Regions from separate parts of the Photorhabdus sp. RM323S genome, predicted to be linked through region 4. Evidence: predicted binding sites of a transcription regulator. Region 4 holds the regulator's gene; each other region holds the start of a gene.
What was found. Region 4 encodes CRP, which controls carbon source genes, mostly activating them, when cyclic AMP is high. Its sites were predicted from a motif close to ATGTGANNNNNNTCACAT; they were not measured.
Positions count from the first base shown of each region.

Region 1: ACGF7G_RS20245 (NupC/NupG family nucleoside CNT transporter) is a predicted target of CRP. The motif match lies at 1,488-1,505, and genes of this name have one in related genera.
Region 2: udp (uridine phosphorylase) is a predicted target of CRP. The motif match lies at 1,656-1,673, and genes of this name have one in related genera.
Region 3: msrB (peptide-methionine (R)-S-oxide reductase MsrB) is a predicted target of CRP. The motif match lies at 1,451-1,468, and genes of this name have one in related genera.

Region 1 covers NZ_JBHFKZ010000070.1:6,767-9,942, forward strand. Annotated here, with positions in the region: gene ACGF7G_RS20235 (patatin family protein) at 1-596, shown strand, start outside; gene ACGF7G_RS20240 (TatD family hydrolase) at 601-1,374, shown strand; gene ACGF7G_RS20245 (NupC/NupG family nucleoside CNT transporter) at 1,676-2,944, shown strand; gene ACGF7G_RS20250 (hypothetical protein) at 3,065-3,176, shown strand, end outside.
Region 2 covers NZ_JBHFKZ010000038.1:9,728-12,903, reverse strand. Annotated here, with positions in the region: gene ACGF7G_RS15205 (intradiol ring-cleavage dioxygenase) at 1-185, shown strand, start outside; gene pcp (pyroglutamyl-peptidase I) at 429-1,085, opposite strand; gene udp (uridine phosphorylase) at 1,748-2,503, shown strand; gene ACGF7G_RS15190 (tyrosine-protein phosphatase) at 2,597-3,176, shown strand, end outside.
Region 3 covers NZ_JBHFKZ010000009.1:127,403-130,578, forward strand. Annotated here, with positions in the region: gene pncA (bifunctional nicotinamidase/pyrazinamidase) at 1-502, shown strand, start outside; gene ACGF7G_RS06800 (YeaC family protein) at 564-833, opposite strand; gene msrB (peptide-methionine (R)-S-oxide reductase MsrB) at 922-1,332, opposite strand; gene gapA (glyceraldehyde-3-phosphate dehydrogenase) at 1,673-2,668, shown strand; gene ACGF7G_RS06815 (D-hexose-6-phosphate mutarotase) at 2,795-3,176, shown strand, end outside.
Region 4 covers NZ_JBHFKZ010000028.1:24,415-27,590, reverse strand. Annotated here, with positions in the region: gene ACGF7G_RS12855 (aspartate aminotransferase family protein) at 1-874, shown strand, start outside; gene crp (cAMP-activated global transcriptional regulator CRP) at 925-1,557, opposite strand; gene ACGF7G_RS12845 (OsmC family protein) at 1,878-2,285, shown strand; gene ACGF7G_RS12840 (phosphoribulokinase) at 2,408-3,176, opposite strand, start outside.

The DNA of each region.
Region 1 (3,176 bases), on a different contig from region 4:
AGAATTGGCTGGAAGTGATTAAGGCATCAAGTGCCATTCCTGGGCTTTATCGTAATGGTGTGACGATTGATGATGTCGTTTATTATGATGGTGGTATCAGTGACGCTATTCCTGTGGAAGAGGCGTATCGCCGTGGTGCTGATACGATAGTGGTGATCCGCACTGTTCCTTCGCAGCTCTATTACACGCCTGATTGGATGAAACGGATGGAACGCTGGTTGGGGGATAGCAGCCTGCAAAAGATGGTACGGATGTTACAGCAACATGCGAAAAGCTATTACCGCACACAGAAATTTATTGAGAATCCACCTGATAATGTACAGATTTTTGAAATCTATCCGCCTGCGCCATTAACTGCAAGTGCATTAGGAAGTCGTTTGTCGGCACTGAATAAGGATTATCATCTTGGGCGTCGTTGTGGTCGCTATTTCCTGGCGACGGTTGGTCAGGCATTTGTTGGTGATAAGTTTGGTATGGCGGAGCGTAAAAATTATCGTTTGGGCCGTCATGTTTTGCGCCGGAGTGAAGAAAATAGCGTTTTGGTTCAATCGCTAACTACGTTGGCAGAGTCGCCAGAACAGATGAATAACGGATAGTTTCATGTTTATTGATACCCACTGCCATTTTGATTTTCCCCCGTTTCGTGATGACGAACAGCGGAGTCTGCAACGGGCGGCACAGGATGGTGTGGATAAAATTATTATTCCTGCTGTTAGCAGGAAAAATTTGCAACGGGTATTTGAACTGGCTCGTGTTTATCCAGAGATTTATGCGGCGCTGGGTTTACATCCTCTTTATATCGATGAACATCAGGAATCGCATCTTGCGGATTTGGAGCGATTACTGAAACAGAAAAGTGAAAAGCGGGTGGCTGTCGGAGAGATTGGCCTTGATCTCTATATGGCTGACCCTCAGTTTGAAAAACAGAAAGCATTACTGCTCGCTCAATTGCGGCTGGCAAAACAGTGTGAATTGCCCGTCATACTTCATTCCAGAAAAAGCCATGATCAACTGGCTGCGATCCTGAGAAGAATCGACCTTCCTCGTACTGGCGTGATACATGGATTCGCCGGTAGTTTATCTCAGGCAGAGGCTTTTATCCGTTTGGGATACAACATCGGGGTAGGGGGAACCATTACGTATGAAAGAGCACAGAAAACCCGTCGCGCAGTTGCTGAACTTCCTTTAACTTCTCTTGTGCTGGAAACCGATGCACCGGATATGCCACTTTTTGGGTTTCAGGGACAACCTAACCGACCGGAAAGAATTGCCGGGGTTTTTGCTTCATTATGTGAGCTTCGCCGTGAATCTCCTGACGAAATCGCCGCCCAGCTTTATAGTAACAGTGTTGAGTTATTTGGGTTGAATAGTTGAGTGGTATATCATAAAACTTTAACTGCGCTTACCTGATAATCATCCCTTAATTGTTTGTTATTTTGCCATCTCGATGGTTAGATTATCTTATTGCCGATTATTTCCGCAATTTTATGTGATTTACATCACATTTATCGCTTTTCCATTGCTTTTTTCGGTGGGTATTTGTGATGTAGATAGCTTGTTCATTCCGATGACTGAGTATAATCAGCGCCGAAACAGTGTCAGTGAACATTTACACTCTAACTGACATATTTAATTTATTATTAAGTGAACAGGGATTCTTCCAATGCAACTCTTTATGAGCCTGGTCGGGATGGTAGTGCTGATCTTGATCGCCGTACTTTTTTCCAGTAACTATCGTGCTATTAAACTTCGTACCGTCCTTGGTGCTTTTTTGATTCAGGTTGCTACCGGTGCTTTTGTACTTTATGTTCCCGCAGGCAAGAAAATATTAATGGGTATGTCTGAGGGAGTTTCCAGTGTTATCCAGTATGGTCAGAAAGGAATGGATTTTATTTTTGGTGGATTAGTTTCCCCCAAAATGTTTGAACTGTTTGGTGGTGGTGGTGGTTTTGTTTTCGCCTTGCGTGTACTGCCTATTATCGTTTTCTTCTCTTCACTGATTGCTGTTTTGTACTACATCGGTGTTATGCAGCTCGTTATCAAAATATTGGGTGGTGGTCTGCAAAAAGTTCTCGGCACTTCACGTACCGAATCTTTATCCGCCACAGCGAATATTTTCGTGGGCCAAACTGAGGCGCCACTGGTTGTTCGTCCTTATATAGCCACTATGACCCAATCTGAACTATTTGCCGTTATGTGTGGTGGCCTGGCATCGGTTGCGGGTTCTGTACTGGCCGGTTATGCATCAATGGGCGTACCGTTGGAATATCTGATTGCGGCTTCCTTTATGGCGGCTCCAGGTGGTCTGCTATTCGCTAAACTGATAGTACCTGAAACTGAAAGTACCCGTGATACAGCTGATGCCATGTCACTGGTAGCGGAAGAGGATCGCCCTGCTAACATCATTGATGCAGCCGCTTCTGGTGCTGCTGCTGGGATGCAATTAGCATTGAACGTAGGGGCAATGTTATTGGCATTTGTTGCCTTGATTGCGTTGGTAAACGGTATTCTTAGTGGTGTTGGCGGCTGGTGGAATTACCCACAACTTTCTCTTGAATTGGTGCTGGGCTGGGTTTGTGCGCCTATTGCTTACCTGATTGGTGTTCCGTGGAATGAAGCAACAGTTGCCGGTTCCTTTATCGGTCAAAAGCTGGTTGTGAACGAATTCGTTGCCTTTATGAACTTCGGCCCATATTTGCAATCGGATGATGTGGTTGCGGCTGCGGGTTTACAGGTTCTGTCAGGTCACACCAAAGCCATCATCTCCTTTGCACTGTGTGGCTTTGCTAACCTCTCTTCTGTCGCTATCCTGTTGGGTGGTTTGGGCGGTATGGCCCCAAGTCGTCGCGGGGATGTTGCGCGTCTGGGGATGAAAGCAGTAATAGCAGGTACATTATCCAACCTGATGAGTGCAACCATTGCGGGTTTCTTCCTGGCGCTGTAACTTTGTTGCAATATGCAGGCGGGATAATCCCGCCTGCAATCCATTTTCCTTCCGGTTTTATCTTCATCCGATCTCCTTGGGGAAACTGATCAGTCATATCACCCAGCAAGATAACGGCTTTTGACATTAGCGTTCTCCATCGTTTTACCATTGGCAAATAATATCGTTGCCATTAAATCTCAGTCATTAATGGTAGCAATCCCAGATCCACTAACTGAATTTCAACGTCATT
Region 2 (3,176 bases), on a different contig from region 4:
GAACAAAAAATCATGAGGACGAGTATTTCAAAAATATGAATGGTCATCTTTCAGAAATAAAAGTAACAAAAATAGACGAATCTGATATTAATCGTGGGATCCTGGGTGAAATAATTCTGTCAGTAGACTTGGAGAATATATCCAATTTCATAACTAAAGATGATTTATATTCCCATACGGTGTGACAGGTTTTGTTGAATAAACTAAATTTCAATATAATAACAGTCGAAATTATAAAGTAACCTATGTAAATGGCATATTGATTAATAATTTAAAAGAATATCAGGTGCTTGATAGTTACATACGGACATTGTGCAGGCACAGAGAGGATTATCTTTACTGTTTGGTTAATATTATCCAATAGATCGTATTTCTCTGTGCCTGTCACTTTTGTGGAAAGTGTTTAACTGCGCGAGCAGAATATTAAATTAATGAGTTGCACCTCCACTGATGACGATATCCTCACTGTTTTTTAATGCTTCATCGATGGCGATTTCCAGTGCTGTTATTACTGTTTCCAGTGCCATACTCGGTGAGCCATAGAACCGTACTGCCTGCTCAGGCAGATAAGGGATATGGATAAAACCACTGCGTATTTCAGGATTGGTGTTCGTCAGATAATGCAGCAAGCCATACATGACATGATTGCAGACGAAAGTACCTGCGGTCTGTGAAATTGAAGCTGGAACACCTGCTTCATGTAAACCTTTGACCATTGCATTGATCGGTAACGTAGCAAAATAAGCGGCGGGACCGGTTGCTACGATCGGCGTATTAATAGGCTGGTTACCTTGATTATCAGGAATGCGTGCATCGTTGATATTAATTGCCACGCGCTCCACGGTGATATCAGCTCTACCACCCGCCTGTCCCATGGCAATCACCAGATCAGGTTGGACATCATTAATAGCCGCATACAAGTAAGTTAGGGAGACATCGAATACGCATGGAAGCTGGCGTGCTTCTATACGCGCTCCACACAATGTGCGCCCTTGCAACTGCTTGACTGCTTCCCATGATGGATTAATCGTTTCATTGTCGAAAGGCTCAAAACCTGTAATTAAAACGGTTTTCTGTCTTGCCATAGGTAGTACTCCTGTATGATGGAAAGGTTCTAATATGTTTTAAACAATATATATCCTATTAAAGGGTGACGGTGATATTTATATTTGGTAATTGTTTTATTTTTGTTGAAATATAAAGAGAATATGATGAAAGATAATAAATAAAATTTCCTTGTTAATTATGGAGTAAAATGAATTTGATTTTTAAATATGTTTTTCATAGGAAAATTTACCGTGAAAATCATTTGGATTATTGAACTGTTACTTGTAAATATTATGACGTAAATTTTAACAACAGTGGTTATTTTTATTTTTGGGAATTAACGGTTATTGGAATATATTCTGTTCCCTGCGTTGTTTGAATCATAAATATAATTAAATAATTGGCTATTTATTCCATATACTAGCGTATTCAGTTTAGCTTATGGCAGAAAGGGAACGCCGGGTTCTTTATTTTTGAGTTTGTGATTACTATTTAGGCATGTGTTAATTTTTTTCTTTGTAATAGTTCGCTTATTTTTACTCATTTTACGATTATTTTGTGACTTACATCTCAAAATAATGTACGTTTTTCTTTTTTATCTTACTTCGAAGTGATATTTATCACTAAAAGATGTCTAAATGCTCAATACAGTAGATTTCAACCCATTTCGTTATAAATTCTTCCCTTTGAGGAGTCTGATATGTCTGATGTATTTCACTTAGGTCTGACCAAAAGCGACCTGCAAGGCGCAACTTTAGCTATTGTTCCGGGTGATCCGAAACGTGTGGAAAAAATTGCAAGATTGATGGATAACCCAGTTTATCTTGCTTCTTTGCGTGAATTCACGTCGTGGCGCGCAGAAATTGATGGTAAAGCAGTTATTGTATGCTCCACGGGCATTGGTGGCCCGTCAACATCCATTGCTGTTGAAGAATTAGCACAATTGGGGGTTCGTACTTTCTTACGTATCGGGACAACAGGGGCAATCCAGGAAAATATCAATGTTGGGGATGTGCTGGTAACCACGGCTGCTGTTCGTTTGGATGGTGCCAGCTTGCATTTTGCTCCGATGGAATTCCCGGCGGTTGCCGATTTTGACTGTACAACTGCACTGTATGAAGCGGCAAAAGATTCTGGTGCAACGACACATGTGGGTGTAACCGCTTCTTCCGATACTTTCTATCCTGGTCAGGAACGCTACGATACCTATTCTGGCCGTGTTGTCAGCCGTTTTAAAGGCTCAATGGCTGAATGGCAGGCGATGGGGGTCATGAACTATGAAATGGAATCTGCAACTTTGTTGACTATGTGTGCAAGCCAGGGGCTGCGTGCAGGTATGGTTGCCGGTGTCATCGTTAACCGTACTCAGCAGGAAATTCCTGATGTTGAGCTACTTAAGAAAACAGAAAGTAACGCATTAGGGATCGTGGTCGAAGCTGCTCGTCGTTTGTTGTAAATAATACTTGTTGGGCCGGAATATTCCGGCTCACTCTTCTTTTAAACAGAAATCTGTTAATGTTTTAAAATTTACAACTAATTAAGAGTCATCATGATAACTACATCTTTATTGCACCCATCAGTACTTCCCCTCCATGGCGGGATTAATTTTCGTGATTTAGGGGGTAAAACGGTAGCCAGTGGTGGGAAAATTAAATCAGGTTTACTTTTTCGCTCTGGTGCTTTGGATCGTTTAACAGAAAAAGACCAATCTTTCCTGACAAATAAAAACCTCTTTCAAATCATAGATTATCGTGACATAGGTGAAATAGAAGATAAACCTGATCAGGTATGGCATGGGGCTGATTATCACCATGCTCCTGCCAATCCATTATCCAAGGAGGTGAATGCGAATCTGGAAAAATTGACATCAAAGATGTTGGAACAATTTAATCCGCAGTCATTTATGTTCCGTCTTTATAAATTACTGCCTTTGAAAAATGCGGCCTATAAGCTATTAGTTAAATTGCTGCAACAACCGGAAAAGGGTGGGATAGTACAACATTGTGCGGTAGGTAAAGACAGAACGGGTGTGGGCTCTGCCTTGGTATTGTTTGCACTTGGAGCCGATTTAGATACAGTAATGGAAGATTATTTGGTGACGAACACCACGTTGGCACCTTACCGTGAGT
Region 3 (3,176 bases), on a different contig from region 4:
TATTGCCACCCAAGACTGGCACCCTGCTGAACATATGAGCTTCGCAGTAAACTCCGGTCAGAAGATCGGGGATATCGGTATACTGAACGGTATTCCGCAAGTATGGTGGCCGGAACACTGTGTTCAGGGGCAACATGGCGCTGATTTCCATCCACAACTGAACAAGCAGGCCATTATTGAGATTTTCTACAAAGGCGAAAATCCACAGATCGACAGCTACAGCGCTTTCTTTGATAACGGCCATCAGAGTAAAACCCGGCTTGACGACTGGTTGCAAACAGAGCAAATTGAACGCCTGTTTATTATTGGTATTGCCACTGATTATTGTGTGAAGTTTACCGCGCTGGATGCGCTGGCATTAGGTTATGAAACCTGGGTAATCACTGATGGTTGTCGGGGGGTTAACCTCAGTCCAGGTGACAGCCAATCCGCATACAAAGAGATAAAAGCGCAAGGCGCGATCCTGATAGAACTTGCCCAGTTAGAAAGAGCCCTTTTCTGATACCCATCAAGGCCAGGCTGAGTTCAACAAACTCAGCCTTTTCATATCCATCTTGCGAAGATTATGGTTTAAATGTTGCCACCATTTCAGACTGAAAGGCCGCTTTCAGTTCTTGTTTACTCTTCATCACCAACTGACCATCAGTACCGATTGTCATATGCTCAGGTTCATGGTTGTGCCTTGCTTGCCATAGCATAATCATTTGCAAGCTATTCTCTTTCTGCTCTACAGTTAGAGGCACACCATCCTGCCATTTACCCAGTTCGACTGCCTGAACCAGGCGTTGATATATTTCTGGTGTCATTACAGATAACAGATCATCCAGTTCCATTGATATTTCCTCATTATTATTTTCTAGAATTAGCTGAAACGATTTTTCTTACATAAATTAACGGCAATGCCGGCAATGATAAAAATGTCTAACCTACTGTTTTTTCACCTGTATTTTCATCAGTGAAACTTAACGCAGCCGAGTTGATACAAAAACGTTCTCCTGTTGGTTTCGGACCATCAGCGAACACATGCCCCAAATGAGCGTCACAATGGCGGCAACGAACTTCAATACGCTGCATATTATGGCTATTATCATCAAGATACAGTACCGCATCATCGCTGACAGGCTGGTAAAAACTCGGCCAGCCACAGCCAGAATCAAATTTAGTCTCGGACATAAATAACGGCTGCCCACAGCACAGACAATGATACACGCCACTTTTTTTATTATGTAGCAGTTTCCCCGAAAATGGCGGTTCCGTCCCGGCATTCTGGGTAACATGGCGCTGAATATCAGTAAGCTCTGTATAAAGGGAAACATCAGGATTCTTAGCCATAACGACCACCTTAATAAGACTCATGTTTTCAATAAAATCAAATGATAATAACAAAAGATTAACATTACATCAGTGGAATTTATTTTAAGCGGTTAACTGAAGATATTTATCCTACTATTTGTGATGTGACTCGCATATCTAACCGATTAACTTTCAATATCTGTCGGTGCCCCGATAATGATGGGCGGATCGATTGCTGGTACCGTATAGCAAGTGTCTGAATGGTGTACTCAAAGTCGATGTTTTTCGACTATTGACACGATTCCGCTTGACGGCTGGCAAGGTTTTGGTAACTTTAGTAATAATTTTTAATTCACTAAAAAATAGCTGGTGGAACACTATGACTATCAAAGTAGGTATCAACGGTTTTGGTCGTATTGGCCGTATTGTTTTCCGTGCTGCACAAGAACGTTCAGACATCGAAATCGTCGCAATCAACGATTTGCTGGATGCAAAATACATGGCTTACATGCTGAAATACGATTCAACTCACGGTCGCTTCAACGGAACGGTTGAAGTAGAAGACGGCCACCTGGTTGTTAACGGTAAAACTATCCGTGTTACAGCAGAAAGAGATCCAGCCAACCTGAAATGGAATGAAGTGGGCGTTGATGTTGTTGCAGAAGCAACAGGTATCTTCCTGACTGATGAAACTGCACGTAAGCACATTATCGCTGGTGCGAAAAAAGTGGTTCTGACTGGCCCATCCAAAGATGACACACCTATGTTTGTTATGGGTGTTAACCACAAAGCTTACGCCGGCCAGGACATCGTTTCCAATGCCTCCTGCACCACTAACTGTCTGGCACCGCTGGCTAAAGTTATCAATGACAAATTCGGCATCGTCGAAGGGCTGATGACCACTGTTCACGCAACCACTGCGACTCAGAAAACAGTGGATGGCCCTTCTGCAAAAGATTGGCGCGGTGGCCGTGGCGCCGCTCAGAATATCATCCCATCATCTACCGGTGCGGCTAAAGCAGTAGGTAAAGTTATCCCTGAACTGAACGGTAAACTGACTGGTATGGCTTTCCGTGTTCCTACTCCTAACGTCTCTGTTGTTGACCTGACTGTACGTCTGGAAAAACCTGCCACCTATCAGCAAATCTGTGATGCCATCAAAGACGCAGCTGAAGGTGAGCTGAAAGGCGTTCTGGGTTACACCGAAGATGACGTTGTATCTAACGATTTCAATGGCGAAAAACTGACTTCTGTATTTGATGCAAAAGCCGGTATTGCCCTGAATGACAACTTTGTGAAGCTGGTTTCCTGGTATGACAACGAAACAGGTTATTCTAATAAAGTGCTGGATCTCATCACTCACATCTCTAAATAACTGAGTCATCACCTTGCCTGAAAAGAGCCGCCTTTCCTTGCGGCTCTTTTGTTTTAATCTGTTTACAACATGCGTTATTCTTGGGCCATGCAATATGCCTGCTTTGGGTTTATAAGGTCATAACACATGAGCGATACAATTTTTGCATTACCGGTTGCAGAACAAATCTCCCCTTCCATCAGTCAACGGAATATAGATGGCTTCCCATTGATAGTCGTGTCTCATCCTAAAGTTCGTGGCGCAATCAGCCAGCAAGGGGCGCACCTCATCGCCTGGCAACCCAGTGATGAAGAACCGGGATTGTGGTTAAGCAGGAAAACAGCATTTAAAGCAGGCACCGCTATCCGCGGGGGTATTCCTATTTGTTGGCCCTGGTTTGGCCCCGTAGGAACACCAAATCACGGTTTTGCCAGAACGTTTCCCTGGGAATTCAGTGCACATAATGAACATGAAAATGGCGTAATATTAACTTTCACGCTGAAAGACAACGAATATACCCGTAAATTGT
Region 4 (3,176 bases):
CGCATTTAAGCTGGCGCGTCACTATGCCATTACCCGTTACCATCCCTATAAAACCAAAATTATCGCATTCCATCAGGGGTTTCATGGTCGTACCCTGTTTACAGTCTCTGTTGGTGGTCAACCAAAATACGCTGATGGTTTTGGGCCAAAACCCGCCGATATTATTCATGTGCCTTTTAATGACTTGGATGCAGTCAAGGCAGTCATGGATGACCATACTTGCGCTGTTGTATTAGAACCTGTTCAGGGTGAAGGGGGCGTCACACCGGCGACACCGGCATTTATTCATGGGTTGCGTGAGCTTTGCGATCAGCATCAGGTACTGCTGGTATTTGATGAAGTGCAAAGTGGGATGGGGCGTACCGGCAAGTTATTTTCTTATATGTATTATGATGTTGTGCCGGACATTATCACCACCGCGAAAGCATTGGGAAATGGTTTCCCGGTCAGCGCTATGCTGACTACAGCGAATATTGCTTCGGTGATGGCGCTGGGAACTCACGGCACAACTTATGGTGGTAATCCGTTGGCTTGTGCGGTGGCAAATATCGCTTTTGACATTATCAATACGCCAGAGGTCTTGGAGGGTGTTGAAAAACGCCATCATTTGATTGTGAATTTTCTGAACGATATCAATCAGCAATATTCGATATTTGGTGAAATCCGTGGCAAGGGGTTGCTGATTGGTGCGGAACTAAAAGCGCCGTATCAGGGGAAATCTAAAGAGATCCTGCAACTGGCGGCTGAAAATGGTCTGATGTTGTTGAGTGCCGGGGGGGATGTACTGCGTTTCACGCCTTCGTTGATTATCGGTGAAGAAGAGATAACCCGGGGAATGGAACGGCTGGAGAAAGCAATTAGCCAGTTGGTGTAAAGTAAGTACAAGAGAAATCAGCGCAGGATAATGCGCTGATTAATTAGGTGTTAACGGGTACCGTAAACAACGATTGTTTTGCCGTGTGCGGAGATCAGGTTTTGGTCTTCCAGCATTTTTAGAATACGGCCAACCGTTTCACGGGAACAGCCAACAATCTGACCAATTTCCTGACGAGTGATTTTGATTTGCATTCCATCCGGGTGAGTCATTGCATCGGGTTGTTTCGCCAGATTCAGTAAAGTCTGAGCAATCCGGCCGGTCACATCCAGGAAAGCCAGGTTACCGACTTTCTCAGAAGTTGTTTGCAAACGGCTTGCCATTTGGGCAGATAAACGCATTAAAATATCCGGGTTTACCTGAATCAGTTGGCGGAATTTTTTATAGGAAATTTCCGCTACTTCACAGGCGCTTTTGGCCCGTACCCAGGCTGTACGCTCTTGTCCTTCTTCAAATAATCCAAGTTCGCCAATGAAATCTCCCTGGTTTAAATAGGAGAGGATCATCTCTTTGCCTTCTTCATCTTTAATCAAAACCGCAACAGAACCTTTTACGATGTAGTAAAGCGTCTCTGCTTTTTCGCCTTGATGAATAAGCGTGCTTTTGGATGGATATTTATGAATATGGCAGTGTGACAAAAACCATTCAAGAGTGGGGTCTGTTTGTGGCTTGCCGAGAACCATTCGCTTCATCCTCTGTTGTTATCGCTGCCTAAATAACACGAGAACCTAAAAGTTTCTCGTCAGGCTGGCTTAAAAGACACTAGCTTAACATATTAGTTTGCTGAAAAACCGACAGGTGAGGGTTTTATATAGGTTATCTGAAATTCGAAACTTGAGTATTGATCTTAACCCACATATACCCAGACCTGCTTCTGTTTTTAACACAGGAAAAGGTTTCTGTCTTGTCTTGTATTGTTTCAGCATAATAAACCGCTCATTAGATTGCCAGTTTAATACTGAAAGAGTAGGCTTTGATGCAAAAAATGACTTAAGAGGTACTTATGCAAGCGCGGGTAAAATGGGTTGAAGGGTTGTCTCTTTTGGGGGAGTCATCTTCAGGCCATCAGATAATGATGGATGGAAATGCTGGCGATAAGGCACCAAGCCCAATGGAAATGGTATTAATGGCAGTTGGCGGTTGCAGCACGATTGATGTTATTTCTATTTTGCAGAAAGGCAGATATGACATAAAAGATTGTGAAGTGAAATTAACTTCCCACCGTCGTGAAGAGGCGCCACGCTTGTTTACTTCTATTAATCTGCATTTTATTGTTACCGGCAAGGATTTAACAGAGAAAGCGGTTGAACGCGCCGTCACGCTTTCTGCTGAGAAATATTGTTCTGTTTCGTTGATGCTGGGTAAATCAGTTGAACTTACCCACAGCTTTGAAATTAAAGAGACAGAGTAAGATATTATTTCCTGATTGAAAAATAACGACAGGTAACTAATATCAGTTACCTGTTTTTTTAACTGAATAATATAAGAAGTGAATTCAAACGCTGGGTTTTCTGGATTTATCCCAGGTTTTAATCAACAAATCTTTTCCCCTTCCAGTAATCGCTGTACCAATGGCGTCATAATTAATTCCATTGCCAGCCCCATTTTTCCACCGGGAACTACGATGGTATTAATACTTGAAACAAATGAACCTTGTAACATTGATAAAAGGTACGGGAAATCAATTTGAGTAAGATCACGGAAGCGGATGACGATAAAACTCTCATCCAGTGATGGAATGGCTTTGGCTGAAAAGGGATTGGATGTATCAACTGTCGGCACGCGTTGGAAGTTGATATGTGTTCGTGAAAATTGGGGAGTAATGTAGTTAATATAATCATCCATAGAACGAACAACGGAATCCATCACGGCTTCCTGTGAATGTCCCCGTTCTCCAGTATCGCGGATAAGTTTCTGTATCCATTCAAGGTTGACGATCGGTACTACCCCCACCAGCAGATCGACATGACTGGCAACATTATGTTGTGGTGTGACTACGCCACCGTGCAGGCCTTCATAAAACAGCACATCGGTCTGCTTTGGTAAGGCTTCCCACGGCGTAAATGTACCGGGAAGCTGATTGTAAGGCACCGCGTCATCATAGGTGTGAAGGTATTTACGGCAACGGCCTTCACCGGTTTCACCATAGTCAATCATGGTTTTCTCCAGCATGCCAAAATCATTAGCTTCTGGGCCAAAATAACTGATATGTCTACCTTGCTCCTTGGCTTTACGGATTGCCGCGTCCATTTCAGGGCGGGTATAACGGTGGAAACTGTCCCCTTCTATCTGTGCTGCGCTG